DNA from 3 places in the Paenibacillus sp. IHB B 3084 genome. Region 1 is predicted to be linked to each of the others. Evidence: predicted binding sites of a transcription regulator. Region 1 holds the regulator's gene; each other region holds the start of a gene.
What was found. Region 1 encodes NrdR, which represses ribonucleotide reductase genes. Its sites were predicted from a motif close to AACACNATATATNGTGTT; they were not measured.
Positions count from the first base shown of each region.

Region 2: the regulator NrdR is predicted to act here: its motif matches at 1,935-1,952, upstream of nrdI (class Ib ribonucleoside-diphosphate reductase assembly flavoprotein NrdI).
Region 3: the regulator NrdR is predicted to act here: its motif matches at 2,398-2,415, upstream of ASL14_RS14215 (anaerobic ribonucleoside triphosphate reductase).

Region 1 covers NZ_CP013203.1:652,175-657,050, forward strand. The annotation lists gene ASL14_RS03040 (SDR family NAD(P)-dependent oxidoreductase) at 1-367, opposite strand, end outside; gene ASL14_RS03045 (MarR family winged helix-turn-helix transcriptional regulator) at 576-1,037, shown strand; partial or broken gene ASL14_RS27680 (PD-(D/E)XK nuclease family transposase) at 1,106-1,252, shown strand; tRNA gene ASL14_RS03050 (tRNA-Lys) at 1,486-1,558, opposite strand; tRNA gene ASL14_RS03055 (tRNA-Ala) at 1,570-1,645, opposite strand; gene nrdR (transcriptional regulator NrdR) at 1,769-2,236, opposite strand; gene ASL14_RS03065 (alpha/beta-type small acid-soluble spore protein) at 2,343-2,567, shown strand; gene ASL14_RS03070 (lytic transglycosylase domain-containing protein) at 2,704-3,267, opposite strand; gene coaE (dephospho-CoA kinase) at 3,264-3,860, opposite strand; gene ytaF (sporulation membrane protein YtaF) at 3,872-4,564, opposite strand; gene mutM (DNA-formamidopyrimidine glycosylase) at 4,677-4,876, opposite strand, start outside.
Region 2 covers NZ_CP013203.1:451,955-456,830, forward strand. The annotation lists partial or broken gene ASL14_RS02080 (ABC transporter substrate-binding protein) at 1-734, shown strand, start outside; gene ASL14_RS02085 (GNAT family N-acetyltransferase) at 1,060-1,632, opposite strand; gene nrdI (class Ib ribonucleoside-diphosphate reductase assembly flavoprotein NrdI) at 2,120-2,479, shown strand; gene nrdE (class 1b ribonucleoside-diphosphate reductase subunit alpha) at 2,466-4,550, shown strand; gene nrdF (class 1b ribonucleoside-diphosphate reductase subunit beta) at 4,758-4,876, shown strand, end outside.
Region 3 covers NZ_CP013203.1:3,025,399-3,030,274, reverse strand. The annotation lists gene ASL14_RS14230 (glycoside hydrolase family 3 C-terminal domain-containing protein) at 1-287, opposite strand, end outside; gene ASL14_RS14225 (LacI family DNA-binding transcriptional regulator) at 433-1,443, opposite strand; gene ASL14_RS14220 (AbrB/MazE/SpoVT family DNA-binding domain-containing protein) at 1,732-2,202, shown strand; gene ASL14_RS14215 (anaerobic ribonucleoside triphosphate reductase) at 2,498-4,447, shown strand; gene nrdG (anaerobic ribonucleoside-triphosphate reductase activating protein) at 4,444-4,876, shown strand, end outside.

The sequences.
Region 1 (4,876 bases):
AGGCGTGCGTCAATAACCACGGTGCTAAATAATTCACAGCTATCATTTCTGCAAATCCCTCGGAGGTTACCCGTTGTTCGAATGCATGCAGTCCTGCATTATTCAAAAGCACATCTATTTTGGGGTATGCAGTTGAAATCTCGTTCCCCATACGTCTGACATCTTTCATTAAGGATAGGTCCCCGAAAAAAAAGTCTACTTTTGTTGAGGGCACCATATCTTTTATAATTTTTTTAGTAGCTTCAGCGCGATCCTTGCTCCTGGCTGTCATGACAAGATGAGTACCACGTTTAGCCAATTCAATCGCAACGAGTTGCCCCAGACCACTCGTTCCGCCAGTTATTACAACAATCGGATTAGCCATCATCGTGATTCTCCTTTGTGCTGAATAGTCATTGTCAATGTCAATGTAATTGGCCGTTCATTGCTTTACTCCGTTAGACCCGTCTCAAGTTTTGACATGCAGCTGACGCAGCCATATACTTGATATAAATCAACTTTATTATTTTGGTTGATATATGTCAAGTAATTGACTTGAATTATTTAATTTATCAATTAAGGTTAGGTGAAATAGGATGAATGATGATCGACACAAAAATACGCCAAGAGGACAACTGGAACTGGAACTCGGCGAGCAAATTAATGCCCTCATAAGCGCCTCACATGCGCTAAATGTCAAAACTGCAGCACGTTTCGATCCTTCAATACAACCTGCGGGTTTCCATATTATCCGTTGGCTGTACTCATATGGGCCAACAAGCGCCACTACGCTGGCGGAATCAACAGCTATGGATCGCAGTTCGGTTAGCCGTCTCGTCAAACAACTTGAGCTTTTGAGTTATGTGAAAAGGGAAACCTCCCCTGATGATCGTCGAGGAATACTTCTATCCCTCACTGAGCTTGGACAACAAAAGACGATTGATGCTCTAAAAGAGAAAGAATTTGTATTTTACGAACACATTTCAAGATGGGACGATGAACAACTTGAAAATTTTATCGGAATGCTCAGGGACTTTAACGGATTTGATCACAAGTAACAGCTCCATTGATCATGAGTGTTAAGGAATGTGATGTTTAACTTCAAGAAGGGAGTCTATCTTCTTATAAGGCAAATTGGAAGGTGCTTAAGATGAGTGAACCCACATTGAAGAAGGCGATGGATATACTGGAGTTTCTAAGCCAAGATCGGGAAGCGCGGCGTTTGTACGAGGAACGGCAAAAATTTCTGCATGACGAGGCTTCTGCTCTTGAATAGGCTACGGAAAATCCCTCAAGCCAATTCAAATGTACTGTAAAAGTTGAATGACCGCCTTTTAAAAAGCTGAAGTAAAACTAAAACAAACGCCGTGCCCTCATTCAAGAGAACATGGCGTTTGCTTTTCATTAAGAAAGTAGGGCCTTCTGTGACCAAAAGTGTGATCACAAGGGAAAGCAGAGCTGAATTCAAAACAAAAAAAACGGCATTTCTGCCGTTTTTCTAAAGGATGGACTCTCAGGGACTCGAACCCTGGACCAATTGATTAAGAGTCAACTGCTCTACCAACTGAGCTAAGAGTCCATATTAAAATTTGGTGGAGCCTAGGGGGATCGAACCCCTGACCTCATCGCTGCCAGCGATGCGCTCTCCCAGCTGAGCTAAGGCCCCGTTTTATGTAATTTCAACATCTGTTTGAAGCGACTCCCATATCATATAAAATTTTCACCCCTGTGTCAATACTTTTATAAAAAAATATAACCTTCTCACCATAAACCAAGACACAGTCAGCGATCAGTCGCTGGCTGTATCTTTGGATAACAGTGTTTTCAGTTCTTTCATAAACATGTTGATGTCTTTAAACTGCCGATAGACGGACGCAAAGCGTACATAGGCCACTTCATCAACAGGATAGAGCTGTTCCATGACCAGCTCGCCGATCTGCTGGCTGTCCACCTCTGTAGCGGCTGTGTTACGAATGGCGTTTTCCACCTGAGATACGATCATATCCAGTTGCTCTACGGATACGGGACGCTTCTCGCAAGCCCGAATGAGACCGCGCAGCATTTTATCACGGCTGAACTCTTCACGGCTGCCATCCTTTTTAATGACCATGAGCGGGGTCTCCTCCACCATTTCAAAGGTGGTAAAACGCCTAGCACATTGCTCGCATTCGCGACGGCGACGGATGGACTTGTTGTCATTCGCAGGCCGCGAGTCCAGTACCTTTGTTCCATTGTAGGCACAGTACGGGCATTTCATAAATTCATCACTTCCTTTTTCCAATAAATTCTCTATACTTTTTTCGTAATAATTTTGTCAAAACGGTTCATAATATGTTTACCAAGTCGCGAGGAGGTGAACAACAATGGCACAAGGAAACAATGGCAACTCCAACAACCTGGTAGTCAGCAGATCCACCGGCGCTCTGGAGCAAATGAAATTTGAAATCGCTCAAGAGCTGGGTATCAGCATTCCTCAAGATGGATACCAAGGTAACATGACTTCCTATGAGAACGGTTCGATCGGGGGCTACATCACAAAACGCCTCGTAACGATCGCCGAACAACAATTGGCAGGTCAATACCAATAATCGCGGTAATAATGCAAAAATAACAAGAAAAAGTGTACGGATGGGCTGCTAAAAACAGCCTGTCCTGCGCTTTTTTCATTTTAATGCCATCAGGCTCATTGTGTCATGACATATTTACACGCAGCCTCGCCATCCATTAAAACTGATTATAAATTTTCGTGTATTGCCTGTAGTAGTAAATAACCCGCTGTACATAATGTCGCGTCTCGCCAAAAGGGATTTGCTTGATGGATTCTTCTTTCCCATCCCATACGCCCTTGTCGAGCCACTCCTGCACTTTACCGGGGCCTGCGTTGTAAGCCGCAACGGTAGCTACCGGATTATCCTTAAATTTCACCGACAGGTTATGCACATACCAGGTTCCAAGTTCAATGTTGGTACCCGGCTCGTGCTTGACGCTATCCAGCGGAACCTTTTGGATTTGAGCGCTATCCATAATCCAATTCGCAGTATCGGGCATGATTTGCATGAGTCCCAGTGCACCCTTGTGCGACTGCTTGCTGGTCTTAAAGTTCGTCTCAACACGGATAATGGACGCCACCAAAAACGGGTCCACTTCATACGTCTGCGAATATTGCCGAATCTCATCCTTATATTGAATCGGATAGAACCACGACATCCAGTTTGAATTAAAAAACAGAATCAAGACAAACCCGACAAACAAAGTCAGCAGGACTCTTTTTTTGCGCAAAATATTCATGCAAGTCCCTTTCGCTGCCAGAATTGATCCATTTGCTGTTTTGTTTCGGCCTGTGTTCCGCTATTGTCGATGACGATATCGGCCAGGCTTCTTTTGTGTTCAATATCCATTTGCGAAGACAACCGAAGTCCTGCTTGTTCCTCGGTCAATCCGTCTCTGAGTATCAGACGCTGGAGCTGCACATCCCGTGGTACGTATACCACCATTATTTCATCGTACAAGCTCTCTAATCCGGACTCATACAGTAGCGGGATATCTGCCAGAACGAGCTTGTCCGGATGTTCGCGCTCGTAAGATTCCATACGCGTGCGCATTTCCTCACGAATCGCGGGATGTGTAATATCATTAAGCGCCTGCCGCTGGACAGGGTCCCCAAATACAATCTCGCCCAGCTTTTTGCGGTGCAGAGTTCCGTCACTGTTCATCACAGCTTGTCCAAAATGCTGTATGACCGCCGCCAGCACCGGATGCCCCGGAAGCATCACTTCCCGGGCAATGGCATCTGCGTCGATCAGCAGCGCACCCTTGGCGACTAGTAGAGCCGACACGGTGCTTTTACCGGTAGCAATACCTCCGGTTAATCCGATATTCATGCTCTTTCACCTCATAACAGCTTCAATATGCCCATCATAATCAGTAATAATGCCGGTAACACACCCAGCGCTTTCATAAATCGAAATGCCGACAGACAGAAACCTGCTTTCATACCCGCAATCAAAAATGTTCCGCTGAATAACGCAATAGCCAGCGCGGTAGCAAGTGGCTGGAAGCCCAGCATAGCTGCTCCCAATCCCGCACCGAACGCATCAACCGATAAAGCGATACCTAACCAAACCGCCTCCATAGCGGAGATACTGCCCGAACGGTCCATATCCGCAGCAGACGGACTTCGGAGAATCCGAATAACAAGACCCCCTTTGCGGAATTCCAACGAAAATACGGTCCGTTCCTCTTGTACTTCTTCAGATTTCTCCCCTGCCAGAACATTACTGTTCTCAGGATCGGGTTCATCAATCAGATCCTCCTTGCGATGCAAAGATTGATACAAAGAGTAGCAGCCAATTCCAATCAGGATAACAGCGCCAAAAACGGTCGTATATACAGGAGACAGAACCTGGGACAACAATGCGCCTAGCTGCATGGATATGCCGATGACCAAACCTGAACATACTGAAATGATGACAATGGATAGCAGTGGAATTTTCATTTTGCGCAGCCCATACGTAACACCGACTCCAAAACTGTCCAGACTTAGTGCAAATGCCAACAGCAGCAGGGCCCCCCAATGATTAGCCACTCCAATTCCCTCCCATTGCGAAGGCAGGGCCTTAAAGCAGCCGGAACCCTTCGCAGTATTGGTACTTGGAATCAATATATGAGAGGTATGGGCTTTGGGTGACTGTACCTGCTTAGCGCAGAGGCTGGCAGACCGGACAATGATGTGTACCACGTCCGGCTACGACGGATTTTTCGATCAATGTACCACAGTTAACACAAGGCTTAACGCTGCGTCCGTAGATTTGCAATTGATGCTGGAAGTCGCCCGATTCACCCTGTCCGTTGACGAATGATTTGATGGACGATCCTCCGACCAAAATCGACGCGCTCA
Region 2 (4,876 bases), 200 kb from region 1:
GCAAGGATGAATTTACCTACGCGCATTTCCCGGTTACGTTAAGCGAGAAATACGAGGATCATTCCCTCCAGCCGCTCGGGTTTGATGCTGCATACGGGATCGGAATTACAACCTCGTGCAAAAATCCCGTGCGTGCCATCAAGTTTCTGGATTTTCTGGCCTCCGACGAAGGACAAATTTTGCGCAACTGGGGAATCGAAGGCCAGCATTACAATGTAGAGAACGGCAAACGAGTTATTCCGGACGATGTGCAGCAACGTAAAAACACCGATAATTCCGCTTTTATGAGAGAGTCGGGCATCGGTTTGTACTGGATATGGGGGCCGCATTACGGTGACGGCATCAAGGACCCTTCCGGCAACTACTATACGACGAACTATCCGGAGATGATTACCGAAAATTACAGCCCGGCCGAAAAAAAATCCCTGCAAGCCTACAATGCTCGAACGTGGAAGGACCTGTTCCCGAACGAGAAGGATTTTCCGGTAAAAGAATGGGGCGCCGCCTACAACATGCCCGTCCCGACCAATACAAACTACAATGTCATTTATCAGAAGTCGCAAGACATTGTGCGCAAACGGATTCCCGAAGCTGTACTCGCCAAGCCGGATCAATTTGATGCTGTCTATGACCGCATGCTCCAAGAGTTGGATCAGGCGGGTGTGCCGAAGGCTGAAGAAATCTACACCGGACTGATCCAAAATAGGCTCAAGCTGTGGAACGGGGAAAAATAACGATCAAATAAGCTGAACTTAAAAGTTACCTATCGTGCCACTACGCAGTCGGATGGTGCTTGCCATCGCCACCGCCCCCGGGTTTCTTGAATAATCATATAACTAGGATAGAAATCCGGGGACAAAAGCGACCGCTTCGCTTGTACAGCACCATTCCGCCTACTCCGTTTTGATGCTTATTTTTTTAAAGTCAGCTTATAGTTCGAGTTTGGCTTATATGAATGAAAGATTACAGGGCTGACAGCCTAATGCTGTTCAGCCCTTTTACATTGAACGTTCTGTTTCGTTCCATATATACATGACACGATGATGACTGTCTGTTTCCCTACACGTTCTGCGAAGATTCCGTCGTTTGCTCCGCAGCCTCATACTCACTTCGCAAAATCCCCATCTGGATGATGTCATAGTATTGGCCTTCCCTGAACAGCTTTTGCCGCAGCCGACCTTCCTCCTTGAAGCCGCAGGCCAGATAGCAGCGATATGCACGCTCGTTGTATGCATAGACCTCCAGCTCCAGCCGATTCAGGTTCAGTGTATGAAATACAAATTTCTGTAATAGCCGGATCGCTTCACGTCCGTAGCCTTTGCCCAGATTATCGTCGCGTCCAATCACAACGCCGAGCGTGGCATGCCGATTCATCCAGTTGATTTTAAATAAATCCAGTTGTCCGATATAATCCAGCGTGTCTTTATGCGCAATAACAAAGCCCTTCATCTCGGAGTTACCGTCGATCATCATCTGTACGTAGGCTTCGCTATTCGTCTGAGAATGAGGATAAGTAAAAACATCGCTCAAACCGCGTGTAATATCCGGGTCATTGACCCATTTTCGTATTTCCGGTATATCCTCCTGACGATACTCTCTCAGCACGATGCGTTCCCCAATAATATGCGGCATAGTACATCTTCCCTTCGGTTATGTAATGGTATCTTAATATAGCGTCAAACGACCCTGAATCCATAAATCCATTTCCCATCATACGTATTCCCCCTACAGTAAAAGGTAGATTTAGCACAGTATCTCCTATTGACAAATCGTACATCTTCATCCTTCAAAACTCCAGTACATTTGTAAAATTCGCATGAAAAAAAAAGTTATTCTGCTTATCCCGCACCCCGCTTGGACTTGCCCCCAATCCTTGTGCCCAACCTTTTAAAAGTGATTGACCTCACCTATATATAGATATAAAATAGAAATCGTACTCTAAATATAGTGTATAACGCGTATTTTACACATATATCTTGAAAATACAGATATGGAAGTACCGATATAAATAGACGTTAAAATTTTGGCGAAGCACAGCCAGCAAGGGTTTGCGAATCTTTACAGGATTTCGAGCCTTGGGCAGATGCCGTTTTGCCAAATGTCAAGGAGGATGAATACAATGCTGATTGCTTATGATTCCAAGACCGGCAATGTAAAAAGATTTATCGGGAAGCTCAAGCTTCCGGCGGTCCAAATCCAGGAGCAAATGACTATAGAGGAACCATACGTACTCATTACATATACAACGGGATTTGGACAGATACCTGAGAAGGTATCTTCCTTTTTGCAAAAAAATGCTCAAAACCTCGTGGGTGTGGCTGCCAGCGGCAACCGTAACTGGGGCGAGAGCTTTGCCAAAAGCGCGGATTTGATCTCCGACCATTATAACGTGCCTGTCATCAGTAAATTTGAATTATCTGGAACGTTCGGCGATGTAGAGCGTTTCAAACAGGAGGTGAGCCGAGTTGCGGCATATTGAACTGAACAACATGTTGATGAAACGCGATACAGATGGCTTTTTCCAATTGGAAAAGGACCAAGAGGCTGTAGACGAGTTTATGAAGGAAGTCGAAGAACGGAGCTTGAAGTTTGCGGATACAGCGGCTCAAGTGCTCTACATGATTGAGAATGATTATTACGAAAATTTCTATAGTAGCTATACAGCTGACGAAATTAAGGATATTTTCCATATCACTCATAGTTATAATTTTAAATTTCCTTCCTATATGGCAGCATCCAAGTTTTATACGGATTATGCAGTGAAGAGTAATGACCGTAAGGTTTATCTGGAGCACTACCCTGACCGGGTGGCGGTCGTCGCCCTGCATTTGGGACGCGGTAACGCCGATACTGCGCGCCTGTTGTCCCGCTCGATGATGGAGCAGCGTCTCCAGCCGGCTACGCCAACCTTCCTGAATGCAGGCAAAAGCCGTCGTGGAGAACTGGTATCCTGCTTCCTGCTCGAAATGGACGACTCCCTCAACTCGATCAACTACGTGCTGAACACTTGCATGCAGTTGTCCAAAATCGGCGGCGGTGTCGCGGTCAACTTGTCGAAACTGCGGTCACGCGGCGAGGCGATCAAAGGTGTAGAAGGCGCGGCTAAAGGAATTATGCCTGTACTGAAGCTGATGGAGGACGGCTTCTCTTACGCGGATCAGATGGGTCAACGTAAAGGTTCCGGCGCAGCATACTACAACATTTTCGGATGGGATGTACTGGAGTTCCTGGATAGTAAAAAAATCAATGCCGACGAAAGAGTACGCCTCAAGACACTCTCCATCGGACTGATTGTGCCGAACCGCTTTTATAAGCTGGCTCAGGATAATGAGCCGCTGCATGTATTCGCTCCTTACAGTGTGTACAAGGCCTACGGTACGCATCTGGACGATATGGATCTGGATAAAATGTACGATACGCTGCTTGCTGACGACCGGGTGAAGAAAAAGGTAGCAATGAGCGCGCGTGACATGTTGACCAAAATTGCCATGATCCAGTTGGAATCCGGCTATCCATACATGATGAACAAAAGTAACGCGAATCAGGCACATGCTCTTAAAAACGTGGGCCAGGTTAAAATGTCAAACCTGTGCACAGAAATTTTCCAATTACAGGAGACCTCTGAAATTACAGATTACGGCCAACAGGATACAATCCGTCGGGATATTAGCTGTAATCTGGCTTCTCTCAACATTGTAAATGTGATGGAGCATGGGAAAATCCGCGAATCCGTTCACGAGGGGATGATTGCCCTGACCTCGGTCAGCGATATGACCCAAGTCGCGAACGCGCCGGGTGTTGCCAAGGCAAACCGTGAGATGCATTCTGTCGGTCTAGGTGTCATGAACCTGCACGGCTACCTTGCCAAGAACAAAATTGCTTATGAAAGCAACGAAGCGAAGGATTTTGTCCGTACCTTCTTCATGACGATGAACTATCACTCGCTGGAGAAAAGCATGGAGATCGCGCAAGCGGCCGGACAAAGCTTTTATGGCTTTGAGGAATCGGATTACGCGACTGGTGTGTATTTTGACCGTTATCTGAATACCGATTACCGTCCGACAACGGCACGCGTACAAGAGCTGTTCAACGACATCTATATTCCTTCTCCGGAGGATTGGGGCAAGCTGAAAGCAGACGTGCAGAAGAACGGCCTGTATCACGCTTACCGTATGGCGATTGCGCCGACGGCCAGCATTTCATATATTCAAAATGCGACGTCCAGCGTGATGCCAATCGTGGAACAAATTGAAACACGTACCTATGCGAATTCGACGACCTATTATCCAATGCCTTACTTGCAAAGAGATAATGTGTTCTTTTATAAATCCGCTTATCAAATGGATCAGTTCAAAGTGCTGGACCTGATTGCAGAAATTCAGCCTCACGTGGATCAAGGGATTTCGACCGTGCTTCATGTGAACAGTGACGTGACTACACGCCAATTGGCACGTTGCTATCTGTATGCTGCTCACAAAGGACTCAAATCGTTGTACTACACACGTACCAAAAAGCTGTCTGTAGAAGAGTGCCTCACCTGTTCGATCTAAGACCGTACTCATAAATTAACATTAGAAGACCTCATATATATGGATGCTTTTCATTAGAAGCTGTATCCAGCGCGATGTTCCGCCCTTTATGGGTTGGGACACGGCCTCGCGGATGCAGCTTCCGTATGTCAAGCATACGATGATTCGCCTACATCACCTTATTGTGACTCTAGGAAATCTCGGAAGCTGAAGGGAGAATGCTAAACAATGACAGGCATACAAGCTGTAAACTGGAACCGCTCGGACGATGATTTCACATTGATGTTCTGGAATCAGAACATTATGCAATTTTGGACGGATGATGAAATTCCGCTGTCCGACGATAA
Region 3 (4,876 bases), 2.4 Mb from region 1:
GAAATGACCGAGCCGACTTGTCGCATCAGCTCCGTATCCCACGTGCAAGCCAACCCCACAGGTTGCGGAAAAGAAGTCGCCTCTCCCAACCAGGCTATACCATGTGCTGCTTCCGTACCATGCTTGTAGGCGGCGACCCCCAATCGTTCAATGGCAGGCTGATATTGCAGCATGGATTCAATCTTTTCCTCCAAGGTTAGCCGGGATACCAAATCCCGTACACGTTCGTCCAGATGAATCTTCGGATTTTGAAAAAGATATTCTAAATCCGTTGTTTCATGACTCATATCCGTCATCTCCTTATCCCAATCAAAATATGATGAAAAGGTGTATGAAAGCGTTTTAATATATCATAACGAAAAAGGAGGACCCCAGCAACAACGCCGAAGCACTCCTTCTATCACTCATGTCATTACTTGATCTTGATCTCCATTAAGTTGTCTGTCTTTCCACCAAACTAACCGGCAACAATTGCTGCTGCTCACCACTTGGCGTCTTCCCTTCAATCATCTCCAGCAAAATGCCGCAGGCCTTATCTGCCAAAGCAGCCTTATCCTGATTGATGGTCGTCAAAGGAGGATTGCAGTACTTGGAAATCGTGTCATTGTCAAAGCCCACAATTTTAACCTCGTCGGGAACTTGTATCCCGTTTTCCTGCAAAGCAAGCAAGGCACCCAGTCCCAGCCAGTCATTGGTAGCAAAAATACCGTCAAACTTCATCTTGTTTTCAATCAACTGCTGCACCTTTTGTTTAGCTGCATCCAGGTTGTTATGATCGCTATGAATAGCAACATATTGCTCTTTACCTAGCATGAGATTGTGCTTTAACATCGCATCACTAAACCCGTTTAAACGTTCATTCACGGATGAAAGGTTTTGCTGTTTAGTGAGTACCAAAATGCGACGACACCCTTTTTGAATGAGCTCTTCGGTTGCCATAAACCCGCCAGCATAATGATCAGATGCTATAAAAGCAACATTAGAGTCAATCTTTGGACGGCGGTCAATACATACAATAGGTATCTTCCGTTTTAATACATCTGTCAGCACTTCCTCCTGACCAGATATACAAACCAGACCATCGACCATTTTACTGTCCAATATTTTCAAATATTCTTTTTCTTTTTCGGCGCTCTTGGCTGTGTTGCAAATAATCGTCGAATAGCCCAGATCGAAAAAAAATCTTTCAATTTCCTGTACGATCACCGAAAAGAATTCGTTGTTAATGTCGGGCACCAGCACACCGATTGTCTGTGATTTGTTCATACGCAAGCTTTTCGCAATACTGTTTGTCTCGTATTGATACTTACTTATAATGTCCATCACTCTTTGACGGGTTTCATCCGAATAACGCCCGTTCTCATTGATGACCCTGGAAACGGTTGCTACAGAAACTCCACTTAATTGTGCAATTTCCTTCATTGAGATTTTGTTGCTTTTCATAGTCATCTTCCTTACAAGTTGAGATCATTTCAAAGAATCCTAAAACCCTGAAAAATGTTCAACTGTAGGCGGTAAAGCACTTACCGGATTAGGGAGAGGCCACGATACTTCGCAGCCTCTTACTCCAACAGTCGATATTTATATTATAAACCATCTTCTGCCCCCGGCAATACGTGTGAAGGTATATGATAAATGCATAAAAAAAATTGTATATTTTCTTCAATAAACAAAGCAAAAAATAATATTTTTTGGTATAATCAGGATATACAATCGAAGGAGGAAAGGTTTATGAAAAATACCGGAATGACACGGCCTCTGGATCAATTGGGGCGAATCGTGCTTCCCAAGGAAATGCGCACCACGATGGATATCAATATTGGTGATTCGCTCGAATTTTTCGTGAATGAAGAAGGATTTGTATTAAGGAAATATACAGGTGTATCCTGCAAATTTTGCGGCGCAGTTGATCATTTGACTTATTTTCGTGATAGCTTTATTTGCGCCGATTGCATTCAGGTATTAAAGACAGAGGAAAATGTACATCCCACTAGCACCGAAGCCATCCAGGCTCAAGAACATACCAAGCCGGTTCGTAACCATACAACCTGGCAGCCTAAACAAGCCAGAGTCCAGCAAGGAGAAATGGTAAAAAAGCTCCGAAAGCTGATTCAGGAACATCCCAACCTGCCGCAAAAGGTATATGCCGAAATGCTCGATATCTCACAAGGCCGGGTGTCCCAACTGAAAAAGCTGCTTTAAATTATTCAGTAATTTATTACAAAACATACTCAGATCCAATGGATTGCCATCCTATTGTTTTCTGTCAAATATTCGATCGTCAGGTGTAGAATAAGGAGCGTATTTGTTGATGTGTTCCTAACTTTCACCTGACTTTTTTGTGCGTTCTCCTCCCTATCAGCGTGACAATAATCACATACGCTCCATCCATCCATATATACAATATATAGACTTAAACAATTGGTTAGTACACGATATCGTCAATATATTGTTTTTGGGAGAATAATATATATTTTACTATATGGAGGGTTTTGCGATGAAGGTGTTGGAGGAACATCAATTATATGACATCGGCGAACGGGTCATTGGGGCACAGGATTTGGACATGCTACGGGAGAATGCAAATTTGAATGGAGAATCGTTCAGCGGCAAAATGAGCAAGCTCGGTTCCGAGTATGCCAAGTGGTATGCACGCCTGCGTGTGCTTCCGCCTGAACTGACGGACGCGATTGACCGTGGATATGTATATGTTCACGATTTGGACCAATATGCGCTCGGGACTACGAACTGTATCTTTATTCCTTTTGGTCGCTTGTTGCAAGACGGTTTTAATACAGGCAACGGCTCTGTGCGCACACCGCAAACCATTATGTCTGCTATGGCACTGGTGGCAATCATATTCCAGTCTCAGCAAAACAGCCAATTTGGAGGCGTTTCTGCTAATAAAATAGATTGGGATCTCGCTCCATTCGTGGCCCGGTCTTTCCGGAAGCATCTGCGTAAGGGACTCCGCCTGTTCGGAGAAGAAATAGAGCCCGCTCTGCCTGATGAAGAATTACATATAGCCAACAGCCTATTACATGAGGTCTGCCCTCGTTCATACGCATTCGCACGTGAAGAAACGGAGACGGAGACCCGCCAGGCCGCTGAATCCCTTATTCATAACCTGAATACCATGAGCAGTCGGGCAGGCGGACAAATTCCGTTCACCTCACTGAATTACGGGATGTGTACTTCTGCTGAAGGGCGGCTTGTTACGCAATCATTGCTGGAGGCCACTATTCGTGGCTTGGGCAGCGGGGAAACTCCTATTTTTCCACAGCATATTTTCCAATGCAAAAAGGGAATCAACCAGGCAGAGGGCGACGTCAATTACGATTTGTTCTTGCGGGCGGTAGAATGCTCCAGCAGACGAATGTATCCCAATTTTGTCAATGTGGATGCTACCTTCAACCTGCCCTATTACCGCGCAGATGATCCGGATACCATTATTGCGACGATGGGCTGCCGCACCCGCACCATTGCTGACCGTTTCGGCAGAAACTGTCAGAGCGGCAAGGGTAATCTCTCATTCAATACGATTAATCTGGTGCGTCTTGGCATTGAATACGGCATTTGCACAGGCAAGCGCAAGGCACCTGACCGGGATGGCTTTGATACCAGACTGGAAGAGGTTTTGCGTATTGCCGTGGACGGACTGATCCATCGCTATCATATACAGACCAGCCAGCCGGCCAAGGCCTCAGACTTTATGATGCGCGAAGGGGTATGGGAAGGCGGAGAAAAGCTGGAGCCGGATGAACAGGTAGGTAGCGTACTCAAGCACGGTACGCTTTCCATCGGATTTATCGGGTTAGCTGAGTGCATGAAGGCACTGTACGGCAAACACCACGGGGAGGATGACGCTGTATACCGCGAGGCGCAGCGAATCATAGCTTCCATGCGTGTCTACTGCGATCGGATGAGTGAATTGCATAACCTGAACATTACGCTGTTCGCTACGCCTGCCGAGGGTCTATCCGGTAAATTCACGTTGCTGGATCAGCGGGATTTCGGTGTCATTCCCGGTGTGAATGATCGTGAATATTACACGAATTCTTTTCACATTCCTGTGTATTACACGCTTCCGGCTGCCCGTAAAATCAGCCTCGAAGCCCCATTTCATAACCTGTGCAACGCTGGCGCGATTTCGTACATTGAGCTGGATGGCAATGCGCGGAATAACCCGGAGGCGTTTCTTAAAATTGTACAATATGCGCTTCATCAAAACATTGGGTACTTCTCCATTAATCATCCCGTAGATCGCTGCCCGGAATGCGGCTACGAGGGCATTATCGGGACAAGCTGTCCCCATTGCGGTGCTGATGAGGAACATACGCATTTTCAGCGCTTGCGCCGGGTAACCGGATATCTGACAGGTGATTATACCGTCCGGTTCAACGCCGCAAAACAAGCCGAGGTACGTGACCGGGTGAAGCATCGGTGAATTTATGCGGCTACATTCCGGAATCTCTGAACGAAGGACACGGCCTGCGCACCGTTGTGTTCATTAGCGGTTGCCGCCATGCCTGCCCCGGCTGCTTCAATCCGGCATCCTGGAGCTTCCGTACAGGCGAACCGTTCACACCGGGGCGGCAGCAGGAGGTTATCCGTGACATCGCCGATAATCCATTGCTGGACGGGTTAACTCTTTGCGGAGGAGACCCCTTTTTCTCGGCAGCGGAATGCTCGCAGTTTGTGCGCGACTTCCGCGCAGCCTGCCCTGACCGAACCGTGTGGGCCTATACGGGCTTTGTCTACGAAGAACTACTTACGGATCAGGCCCGGCGGGAGTTGGCACTGCTGTGCGATGTGGTTGTGGATGGTCCCTTTGTAGAACAGCAAAAGGATCTGACCCTTCCCTTCCGAGGCAGCC